One region of the Maritimibacter sp. DP1N21-5 genome, then DNA from elsewhere that is predicted to be linked to it. Evidence: riboswitches for the same ligand, from Rfam matches in the RefSeq annotation. Region 1 holds a riboswitch; the other holds the start of a gene.
The links. Region 1 has a riboswitch for thiamine pyrophosphate ahead of thiB (thiamine ABC transporter substrate binding subunit). Riboswitches for the same ligand answer to the same signal wherever they lie in the genome.
Positions count from the first base shown of each region.

Region 2: linked by a shared signal. The riboswitch ahead of thiD (bifunctional hydroxymethylpyrimidine kinase/phosphomethylpyrimidine kinase) and the one ahead of thiB (thiamine ABC transporter substrate binding subunit) in region 1 are both predicted to bind thiamine pyrophosphate.

Region 1 is NZ_JAHUZF010000007.1:41,473-46,983, forward strand. It holds gene KJP29_RS18175 (thioredoxin family protein) at 1-72, shown strand, start outside; gene KJP29_RS18180 (AEC family transporter) at 69-1,001, opposite strand; gene aroC (chorismate synthase) at 1,001-2,101, opposite strand; gene KJP29_RS18190 (EamA family transporter) at 2,218-3,093, shown strand; TPP riboswitch at 3,143-3,247, shown strand; gene thiB (thiamine ABC transporter substrate binding subunit) at 3,292-4,287, shown strand; gene KJP29_RS18200 (thiamine/thiamine pyrophosphate ABC transporter permease ThiP) at 4,292-5,511, shown strand, end outside.
Region 2 is NZ_JAHUZF010000001.1:67,398-72,908, forward strand. It holds gene KJP29_RS00305 (thiamine phosphate synthase) at 1-17, opposite strand, end outside; gene KJP29_RS00310 (thiazole synthase) at 14-787, opposite strand; gene thiS (sulfur carrier protein ThiS) at 789-986, opposite strand; gene KJP29_RS00320 (FAD-dependent oxidoreductase) at 970-1,944, opposite strand; gene thiD (bifunctional hydroxymethylpyrimidine kinase/phosphomethylpyrimidine kinase) at 1,941-2,738, opposite strand; TPP riboswitch at 2,804-2,904, opposite strand; gene KJP29_RS00330 (sensor histidine kinase) at 3,576-4,967, opposite strand; gene KJP29_RS00335 (response regulator transcription factor) at 4,960-5,511, opposite strand, start outside.

The sequences.
Region 1 (5,511 bases):
ATTGTAGCGGGCACCGGCGAGGCCGAGATCAAGGCGCTCTTCGATGCTGCGCTGGGCAGCGCGACGTCCTAAAGCAAAACGGCAAGAAGGACGTTCAACGTCACGAAGGACGTCACCGTGCCGATCAGCAGCGCGAGGGAGGCGAGCCCCTCGTGCCTGGTGCCTGACACAAGCACTGTGTAGATCGCGAAGGATGGCACGGCAGCGGATATGATCGCGGCGGCGCGCACGTCCGCGTCCAGACCGAGACCGAGCGCGACAAGGGCCCAGGCAACCAGCGCCACCATGAGCGGATGCACGATGAGCTTCATCGCAGCAATCTGAGCACCCATGGCGCGGTTTCCGGTGGTCGCGAGCCCGGCAAGCGACGCGCCGATGACAACGAGCGCGAGGGCCGAGGCGGAATTTGCGAACATCGTGGTCAGGCGGTGCAAGGGCTCTGGCAGCGACAGGCCGAGAGTCGAAAACACGACGCCCAGGATCAGCCCGATGATCATCGGGCGCCTGAGCACGCCGAGGAACACCCGCCTCAGCTTCACACCGCCGCTACCTTCGGCCCCACGCGCCATTTCGATGGCGACGAGGAGCAACGGAATGAACACGACGTTCTCGATCAGGAAGTTCATCGACAGGATAACGCCCGCATCGCCGGGAAACAGGATCGTCATGAGCGGAAAGCCGACGAAGGCGGAGTTCGGCACCACCGACCCCATGAGCGCGACGGCCCGACGCATCGGACCCGTCCGCGAAAACCAGAGGAAACTGACCGCGAGTGTCGCCAATCCGCCCAGGAACATCGTCACCATGAATGGCAGCGAAAACACCTCGGCGATGGGACGGCTCGCCACCGCATTGAAGATGAGCGGCGGCAAGGCGACGTTGATAACGAACTTCGACAGGAGCCCGGTCTGCGGTGGTGTCAGGAACCCGGTGCGCGCCAGCCCAAAGCCGATGGCGATGGCCGCGAAGATCGGGAAAGTGATCCCGAGGATGGCGAGCATCAGCCGATCGTTCCGCGCGGACCATTCCCCACCTGCGCCCGGTGCAGAAGCAGGTGGTCAAGGATCACGCAGGCCGCCATCGCCTCGGCCACCGGGACGGCGCGGATGCCGACACAGGGGTCGTGGCGACCCTTCGTGACGATCTCGGCGGGTTCGCCCGACTTGGTGATCGTCTTGCGCGGAGTGAGGATCGACGACGTCGGTTTCACGGAAAACCGCACCACGATGTCCTGCCCGGTCGAGATCCCGCCAAGGATGCCGCCGGCGTGGTTCGAGCTGAACTCGGGCCCGTCCGGCCCCATCGAAATCTCGTCCGCGTTCTCTTCTCCGGTCAACCGTGCCGCATTCATGCCCTCGCCGATTTCAACGCCCTTGACCGCGTTGATCGACATCATCGCGGCCGCAAGGTCGGTGTCGAGCTTGGCATAGATCGGCGCACCAAGACCTGCGGGCGCGCCGCGCACGACGACCTCGATCTCGGCGCCGACGGAAGACCCCGACTTGCGCAGGTCGTTGAGGTAGCCTTCCCAGGTCGCAGCCGCCCGCGCGTCAGGCGTCCAGAACGGGTTCCGTTCGATCTGCTCCCAGTCGATGTCCGCCCGTTCGATCCCGTGCACGCCCATCCGCGTCATGTAGCCCCGGATCTCGATCCCCGGCGCGATGGCCTTGATCGCCTCGCGGGCTAGCCCGCCGGCCGCCACTCGCGCCGCCGTTTCGCGTGCAGACGACCGCCCACCCCCGCGCGGATCGCGGATGCCGTATTTGAGCCAGTAAGTGATGTCGGCATGACCGGGACGAAATTTCTCGGCGATCTCGGAATAATCTTTCGAGCGCTGATCGGTGTTCTCGATCATGAGCTGCACCGGAGTTCCGGTGGTCTGGCCCTCGTAGACGCCCGAAAGGATGCGGACCTCGTCTGCCTCGCGCCGCTGGGTCGTGAACTTGTTCTGACCGGGTTTGCGGCGATCGAGCCAGTGCTGGATCATGCCCTCGTCGATGGCCACGCCGGGCGGCACACCGTCCACCGTCGCGCCAAGCGCGGGTCCGTGGCTTTCGCCCCAGGTCGTCACGCGGAAGATATGTCCAAATGTGTTCATCATGGCCCGGCTCCTTTCGCGTTTCGATATACGCCGCGCGCGGAATTCTCAACGCGCAATCAGGCAGTTCTTGACGCGCGGGGATGACGGCGTAGCGTGAAGGTCCAAGCAGAGTGCCCATGTCCCGTCTCACCGATACCCTGATCACCGCATTGACCCCGATCATCTGGGGCACGACCTATATCACCACGACGCAGTTCCTGCCCGAGGGATACCCGATGCACGCCGCGCTCTTGCGGTCGCTGCCGGCCGGGCTGATCCTGCTCGTCGTGACGCGCAACCTGCCACCACGCGACTGGCTCGGGCGGATTGCGGTGCTCGGCGTGCTCAACTTCTCCCTTTTCTTCGTGGCGCTCTTCATCGCCGCCTACCGCCTGCCCGGCGGCGTCGCGGCGACCGTGGGTGCGATCCAGCCGCTTATTGTTCTCGTCTTCGCCCGCCTTGCGCTGGGCACGGTCCTGCGCCCGGCCTCGGTCGCGGCGGCCATCGCCGGGCTCGTCGGCGTCGGGATGCTGGTCCTTGGTCCCGATGCGCAGCTTGATCCCGTCGGGGTTGCGGCCGCACTTCTGGGCGCCCTGTCCATGGGAGCGGGGGTCGTGCTGGCGCGGCGGTGGCAACCGCCGGTCTCCCCCCTCACCTTCACGGCATGGCAATTGACCGCTGGGGGTATCTTCCTGCTCCCGGCCACGCTCATCATGGAACCGGCCCTCCCCGCGCTGACGATGTCCAATCTCGCGGGCTATCTCTGGCTTGGGGTCGTGGGCGGCGCCCTGGCCTATTTCCTGTGGTTCCGGGGGATCGCCCGACTGGACCCGGCGGGCGTGACGGGACTTGGGTTCCTGTCGCCTCTCTCGGCCATCCTCATCGGCTGGGTGGTTCTGTCCGAGGCACTGACGCCGGTCCAGATCGTGGGCGCCATCGTGATCCTGGCCTCTGTCTGGGCATCGTCCCGCGCAGCGCGCCCGTCACAGGCCCCTCTGTCCGTCCGTCAGTAGCCGACGTATGCGCCCGCCCTTGAAGCGGTGCACGTCTTTGCATAGTCTCTGCAGCACCTCGGGGTGTGAGCTGAAGAGCTCGCTGAGATGCGCAAGCGAACCCGTTGAACCTGAACCGGCTCATACCGGCGGAGGGAAGGTAAGGGCCGACGACCACGTCTTCCTACCCGACTTTCGCCCGTCGCAATGGAGGATGACATGAAAACAGCCATCATCGCCGCGGGTCTTGCTGCTCTTGCCGCCATGCCTGCAGGCATGGCCAGCGCTCAAGACACGCTGACCGTCTATACCTATGACAGCTTCGTTTCCGAATGGGGACCGGGGCCGATCATCAAGGAGAACTTCGAGTCGCAATGCGACTGCACGCTCGAGCTTGTCGCCGTTGGCGACGGGGCCGAACTGATTTCGCGGCTCCAGCTCGAAGGCGACCGGACGGAGGCCGACATCGTGCTCGGCATCGACGAGAACCTGACCGCGGTGGCCCGCGACACGGCCATGTTCGCGCTTCACGGTGTCGACAGCCCGGATCTGTCCATGCCCGTGGCGTGGGAAAACGACATGTTCCTGCCCTTCGACTGGGGCTACTTCGCCTTCGTCTACGACAAGACCAAGGTCGAAAATCCCCCCGCGAATTTCGAGGAGCTCGCCGACAGCGACCTGACGATCGTGATTCAGGATCCGCGCTCCTCCACGCCCGGGCTTGGCCTGCTGCTTTGGGTCAAGGCGGTCTATGGCGAAGAAGCCGGCGCCTACTGGGAACGCCTGTCCGACAATATCGTGACCGTCACCAAGGGCTGGTCCGAGGCCTATGGGATGTTCCTTGAAGGGGAGGCCGACATGGTTCTGTCCTACACCACCTCGCCCGCCTATCACCTGTTGGCCGAAGACGACGACACCAAGGCGGCCATCGCCTTTGAAGAAGGCAATTACATGCAGATCGAAGTCGCGGGCAAAATCGCGACAACCGACGAGCCCGAGCTGGCCGACCAGTTCCTCGACTTCATGCTGACCGACGGGTTCCAGTCTGCGATCCCAGAGACCAACTGGATGTATCCGGCTCATACGCCGCAGGAGGGTCTGCCCGAGGGATTCGAGAGTGTCGTGCCAGAAAAGGCCCTGATCTACTTCGGGACCGAGGCGCGGGACATCCGAGACGTGGCGCTCGAAGAATGGCGCGCGGCGCTGTCTCAATAGAATCATGACACGCACCACGGCGACGGGCAGCCTCGCGCTGGCCGTCGTCCTTCTCTTCACACTGGGCACGCTTGCCGCGGTTCTGATCCGGGCCGAGGCGCTGTCGGGTTTCGGCCCCGCCGACTGGGCCGCCCTGCGCTTCTCGCTCGTGCAGGCCACGCTGTCCGCGACGCTATCGATCCTCCTCGCGATTCCTCTGGGCCGCGCCATCGCGCGGCGTCGGTTTCCCGGGCGGGGGCTGCTCATTATGCTCCTGGGCGCGCCTTTCATCCTGCCGACGATCGTCGCGGTCTTCGGCCTCATCTCGGTCTTCGGACGCTCTGGCATCGTGTCGGATGTTCTGGGTTTTGTCGGGCTGGAGCCGATTTCGATCTATGGCTTTCATGGCGTCGTTCTGGCGCATGTCTTCTTCAACCTGCCACTGGCCACCCGTCTTGTCCTGCAAGGCTGGCTCGCCATTCCCGCCGAACGGTTTCGCCTGGCCGCCTCGCTGGGGTTCCGCGCGCGCGATGTGACGCGCTGGCTGGAACGTCCCATGCTGCGCGAGGTGTTGCCCGGCACCTTCCTCGTCATCTTCCTTCTGTGCCTCACGAGCTTTGCCGTCGCGCTGGCGCTGGGCGGCGGGCCGAAGGCGACAACAATCGAGCTTGCCATTTATCAGGCCTTCAACCTCGAGTTCGACCTCGGCAAGGCCGCGCTTCTGGCACTGGTCCAGTTCGCGCTCGGGCTCGCCGTCGCCCTGATCGCCTTCCGGGTCGCCCTGCCCACGGGCTTTGGCGCGGGGCTTGATCGGAGCCTGCGCCGGTGGGACGCGGCGGGACCGGGTTTCGTCCTTATGGACACGGTCATCATCGCCCTCGCCACCGTCTTTCTCGTCCTGCCCATTACGATGATCGCTCTCGATGGGCTTCCACGCCTGCTCTCCTTGCCTGCGTCCATCTGGTGGGCGGCGCTGCGCTCGCTCGGGATCGCACTGACCTCGGTCGTCGTCACGCTGGCGCTCGCCCTGCCGATGGCGGCGCTCTCGGTGAAAAGCAGGTTGCGCGTGGTGGAGGGGATCGGCTCCCTGACGCTGGCCGCCTCGCCTCTGGTCATCGGCACCGGGCTCTTCATCATCCTGTTTCCCCTAACGGACCCCTTCGCGCTCGCTTTTCCTGTGACGGCCATGGTGAACTCGGTGATGTCCCTGCCCTTCGCGCTGCGCGCGCTCGTTCCCGCGCTCGG
Region 2 (5,511 bases), on a different contig from region 1:
AAACGCGGCAAGCTCATTCCAGGAACGCCTTTCCCAGAACCGGGGTCGAGGGGGCCGCCATGTCGCGCGGCGGCATCGGGTCGGACCGGTTCGCGAGCGCGCCGGCGGCGACGGCTCCGGCAAAGGCCTCGGCCATGCCCGCCGGGTCGCCCGCCCTGGCGACGGCGGTGTTCAGAAGCACGGCGTCGAAGCCCAGTTCCATCGCATGGGCCGCCTGGCTGGGCAGGCCGAGGCCCGCGTCGATCACGAGAGGCACCTCGGGGAAATGCGCCCGAAGCGAACGCAGCCCATAGACGTTGTTCAGACCAAGCCCGGTGCCGATCGGTGCGCCCCATGGCATCAGAACCTGACAGCCAGCGCCCAGCAGCCGGTCGCAGAGCACGAGATCCTCGGTGCAGTAAGGGAAGACCTCGAAGCCGTCGTCGGTCAGCAGGCGCGCGGCTTCCACCAGCCCGAAGGGATCCGGCTGGAGCGTGTCGGCATGGCCGATCACCTCCAGCTTGATCCAGTTGGTGCCAAAGAGCTCGCGGGCCATCTGCGCCGTGGTCACCGCCTCGCGCACGGAATGGCAGCCGGCAGTGTTGGGCAGCAGGGCCACGCCCAATTGCTCGACAAGCGACCAAAACCTCTGGCCCTGTCCGCCATCCCCCGCCTCGCGCCGGACCGAAACAGTGGCGATCCCCGCGCCGGATCGGCGGAAGGCCTCTTCCAGCACGGCGGGGGAGGGGTATTGCGCGGTGCCCAGCATCAGGCGCGAGGCGATCTCGGTTCCATAAAAGGTCGGCATCTCAGCCGCCCTGCCTTGGGGCGACGATCTCGACCCTGTCTTGCGGATTGAGATAGGTTTCGGCGCGCAGCGTTGCGGGCACGAAGACCTCGTTCACCGCGGTGGCAACCTTGGCCCTGCTTTGGCCGGTCTCTTCCAGAAGGTCGGCCAAGGTAGGGCCCGTTATGGTGCGGGGTTCGCCGTTAAGCGCGATGATCATGCCAAAGCTCCGGTTTTTCCTGGCCGTCCAGCACCGCCGCCGCCATCCGCGCCATCGCGGGGGCGAGCAGGAAACCGTGCCGGAACAGGCCGTTTACATAAAGAACGCCGCCTGCCTCGGTGAGGCGCGGCAGGTGATCGGGAAATGCGGGGCGCGCGTCGGCGCCGATCTCGGCCAGCTCCGCCTCTGCGAATGCGGGGTCGAGCGCGTAGGCCGCCGACAGCAACTCCATGACCGAGCGCACCGTGGCGCGGCCCCGTTCGGCGCTTTCGATCTGGGTCGCGCCCAGCATGAAAACCCCGTCGCCGCGCGGCACGACATAAAGCGGAAACCGCGGGTGCAGCAGACGCACCGGCCGCTTGAGGTGGACGCCGGGCGCGCGCAGCACGACCATTTCCCCTTTCACGCCCCGGAGGTCGGAAAGCGCTTCGGAGGCGGCCAGCCCGGTGCAATCGACTACGCGATCGGCCGGCGTGGCTTCGGTCGTGAAGCGGACGCCTCGCGCGGCCAGCCGGTCGCGCAAAGAAAGCAGCGCGGCGCGCGGGTCCAGGTGCGCCTCTTTGGTCATCAGCAGGGCGCGGTCGAAACGTCCGGCGAGCTGCGGTTCCGCACTGGCGATGCCCTCGCGGTCCAGCCAGCGGTGGTTCGCGGTGCGGCGGGCGAAGATATCGAGTTCGCGCCGATCGCGTCCAAGGGTCACGACCAGCGTGCCCTCGCGATGCACTTCGGCCCCCTGTGCCTGCCACCAGTCGGCGGCGGCGCGACCCAGCCGGAACACCGGTTCCTCGGCCGAGAACCCTTCGCAATCCGGTGCCAGCATGCCACCGGCCCACCACGAACAGGACTGTGCGCCGGGTCCGCCGGCGGGGTCCGTCACCGTGATGCTGTGGCCGCGCCCTGCGAGTTCCGCCGCAACGCATAGCCCGGCGACGCCGCTGCCCCGGATCGTGACCCTCATGACCAGACCTCATGGAAGTGATGCACCGGGCCGTGGCCCCCGCCGATTTGCAGCCCCTCCGCCGCGCGGATCGCGCCCTGGAGCCAGACGTGCGCGCGCCCGACTGCCTGTGACAGGGGCAGGCCCCGTGCCAGCCCGGCGGCAATGGCCGAGGACAGGGTGCAACCGGTGCCGTGGGTGTTCTGGGTGGCGATGCGGTCGGCCTTGAAGGCTTTCGTGCCCGCTGCGGTGACCAGCCAGTCGGTGCAGGTCTCGCCCCTGCGGTGGCCGCCCTTCATCAGCACCGCCCCCGCGCCCATCGCCAACAACCGCCGCCCCTGCTCCTGCATGTCTTCGTCCGTGTCGGCGTGGACTGCGTTCAACAGGCGGGCGGCTTCCGGTAGGTTGGGGGTCAGGACCGTGGCGCGCGGCAGCATGTGGCGGCAGAGCGCCAACACCGCGGTATCTGGCAGGAGCGCATCGCCGGATTTGGCCACCATCACCGGGTCCAGCACCACGGCCCCGGGAAATCCCGAGATGGCCCCGGCCACGCATTCCACCAGGTCGGGTGTGCCCAGCATCCCGACCTTGATCGCGTGAACCTCGATGTCCTCCAGCACTGTCGCGACCTGCGCTTCGATCACCTCGAGCGGGACCGGGTGCACGGCGCGCACCGCTCGGGTGTTCTGCGCGGTGATCGCTGTAATGACGCTGGCACCGTAGACACCCAGGGCCGAAAAGGTCTTCAGGTCCGCCTGGATCCCGGCGCCGCCGCCGCTGTCGGACCCGGCAATGGTGAGAACTGTGGCTGTCACGTCCGTCCATCCGCTTGTCAGGGTCAGGGCGCGACAGGACATCAAGGGTGACCATGGGTCTTCGGACGGTCACGATGACTGTTTCCTACGCCGGTCCTAACCGGTTCAGGTTCAATGGGTTCGCGTGAAAGCGTCTCAGCCCCGAGGGGCACCCCAACAGATCTGCCTACTGTGTAGGAAGGAATGGCCGCAGGGTCAAGGAACGACCATTTTGCGCCTCGCGGCCCGCAAGGGTTCGCTTCGCCGACCGGTCTTGCAGGCTTTTTCAGGCAATCAGGTCTGGCTTGCGACGCGCTGCACCTGACAGTGCGATGCATTGTCGATGGGGCAAGAGGCGGACGCGGCGCCGTGGTCCCGCGACACCCGAACGGTGAAACGCGAGGGGGCCCGGCGTCGGGTGCCGGCAAGGCTCGTCATGAAAACGTCGCGGCGCAGGTGGGACGGTGCGACTGCACGGGTCCGGATCAGTTGGCCCTTGCCGAAAGCGGGGGCAAGTTTCCAAGCATTGCGGAGAAGGAAGCCACGAGAGCGCCTTTCGGCGTGAAACTCGGTAACATCCAGTCTGTGACCGCACCGATGAGACGTGAAACCATCGAAGCCTTCGCCAGACTCCGGATCTTTTCTCAAGGCTACCAAGGGCAATGCGGCACGAGCAAATCCCCGGATCCGACCAGATAAGTGTTCAATCAGCCAGATCGTATGAAGTGCCTAGATGCTCTTGTAGCCCGTGGGTATCGATCCATGACCAGCCATGGTGCAAGTATCTTCGAGCACGACACTCGAGACAGATGGGCTTTGCCTTGCACGCGGCGCAGAACATATCGCCGGACAGCGCGGCTACGCCGGCTTGGTTGCCGCCGGCAACTCGAGCCGAAAGCGCGTTCCACGATCGACGTTCTCCAAGCGTACCTTGCCATTGTTCTTGCGGATCACCTGTTCGACGATTGCCAGCCCCAGACCCGTTCCTTCGCCGTGACGCAGCTGGGAAAACCGGCGGAACGCTGTTTCTTCCTCTTCCGGCGGAATTCCGATGCCATCGTCTTCGACGGTGACGACGATGGTGTCGCCGTCTCGGGCGGTGCTGACTGAGATTCTCCCCATCGTGGGACCACCGTGTTTGAGGGCGTTCTCCACAAGATTGGTCAGCGCCTCGCCGATCAGGACGGGATCGCCCTCGATCTCGAGACGCTCGTCGGCCGGGTCAAGTGAAAATCTCAGATCGCGGGACAGGACGGAGGGGGCGATGCCACGGCAGACTTCTTCGACGATTGTGTTCAGGTCAAACCGCGTCACCGATCCGCCGTAGCCGTAGCGCAGACGTTCAAGCTGGAGCAACTGGCTTGTCAGCCGGGCCGCGGCGCGGGCGGCCGAGATCAGCTCGGCCTGACGGACGGAGCGTTCGGTGTCGTCGCGGACATCCGGCAGGGTTTCCGCGAGTGCCAGCAGCGCTGCGGTCGGGTTGCGCAGCTGATGAGCGGCATCGGAAATGAAGGCTTGATGTGCCTCGATACTGTCGCGGACCTGCCCGAAGAGGCGGTTCAGCGTCGAGACCACCCCGGCGACCTCGGTTGGCACGGGTCTGCGAATCCGACCGAGATCGTCGGGCGATCTTTTCTGGATCGCTTCCTGCAGGTCGTTGAGCGGGCGAAGCCCGACCTGCACCCCGAACCAAACCACGAGGGCCAAGGCGACCATCAGGCCTGCCATGACGGTTATTGCGCGCAGAGCCAATTCCTGGGCGAACGCCTGACGGTCGCTCACCCGCTGCCAGACAGTCACGACCGTTTCGCCGGAGAGATTGTCGATCGTGCTTGCCTCGGTCATACGCAGCACCCGCATGTCTTCACCGCGATAGTTGGCAATGTAGTAGCCGGGTTCGGATTGCGGCATGTGCTGGTCGGGCCGCGGCGGATAGGCATATCCGGTGACATAGTAGCCCCCCGGCCCGGTCACATGATAAAAAACCTCGCCGCCGCCCGCGTCCGAGATGAAATTGCGCGTGCTGGGGGACAGCGCATCGCCGCCCGAGATTGCCACATCGCGGGAAATGGCCAGTGCTGCCGCCAGCAGGCTACGATCGAAAAGGTCTTCGGACGTGCGCTTTGCGGCCTCGAACCGCCACAGGCCCAACAGGACCGACACCACCAGCAGAGGCGGAAGGATGACCAGAAACAGCCGCAGGCGCAGCGACATCGGCCGGTGCCTGACCGGCCTGCGGGTTCTAGCCATTCTCTACTTCCAGCATGTATCCCAGACCGCGCGCTGTCTTGATCCTAATGCCATATGGCTCCAGTCGCTTTCGCAGGCGGGAGATATGCGGCTCGATCGCGCTTTCCTCGGCGTCCGATCCGATCCCGTAGACGTGATTCATGAGTTGGCCTTTTGACACCAGCCGCCCGCGACGTTCCAGAAGGCATTCGAGCGTGGCGATTTCCTTCCGCGGAATGTCAAAGGGCTGTTCGTCGAGAAGAAGCTGCCGCCCGGTGCGGTCAAAGACCAAAGGACCCAGCATGTCCCGTTCGGAAAATTCGAGGTTCTTGCGGCGGGCCATCGCGCGCAGTCGCGCTTCCAGTTCGTCCATATCGAAGGGCTTGGTCAGGTAATCGTCGGCACCCGCATCCAGGCCCGCGACGCGTTCCGCCGTTTCGGAGCGCGCGGTCAGCAGGATCACGGGCGTCCCGTCGCCACGCCGCCGCATCGCACGCAGTACCGCCAGCCCGTCCATCTGCGGAAGGTTGAGATCGAGCACGATCAGATCGGCGCCTTCCCGTCG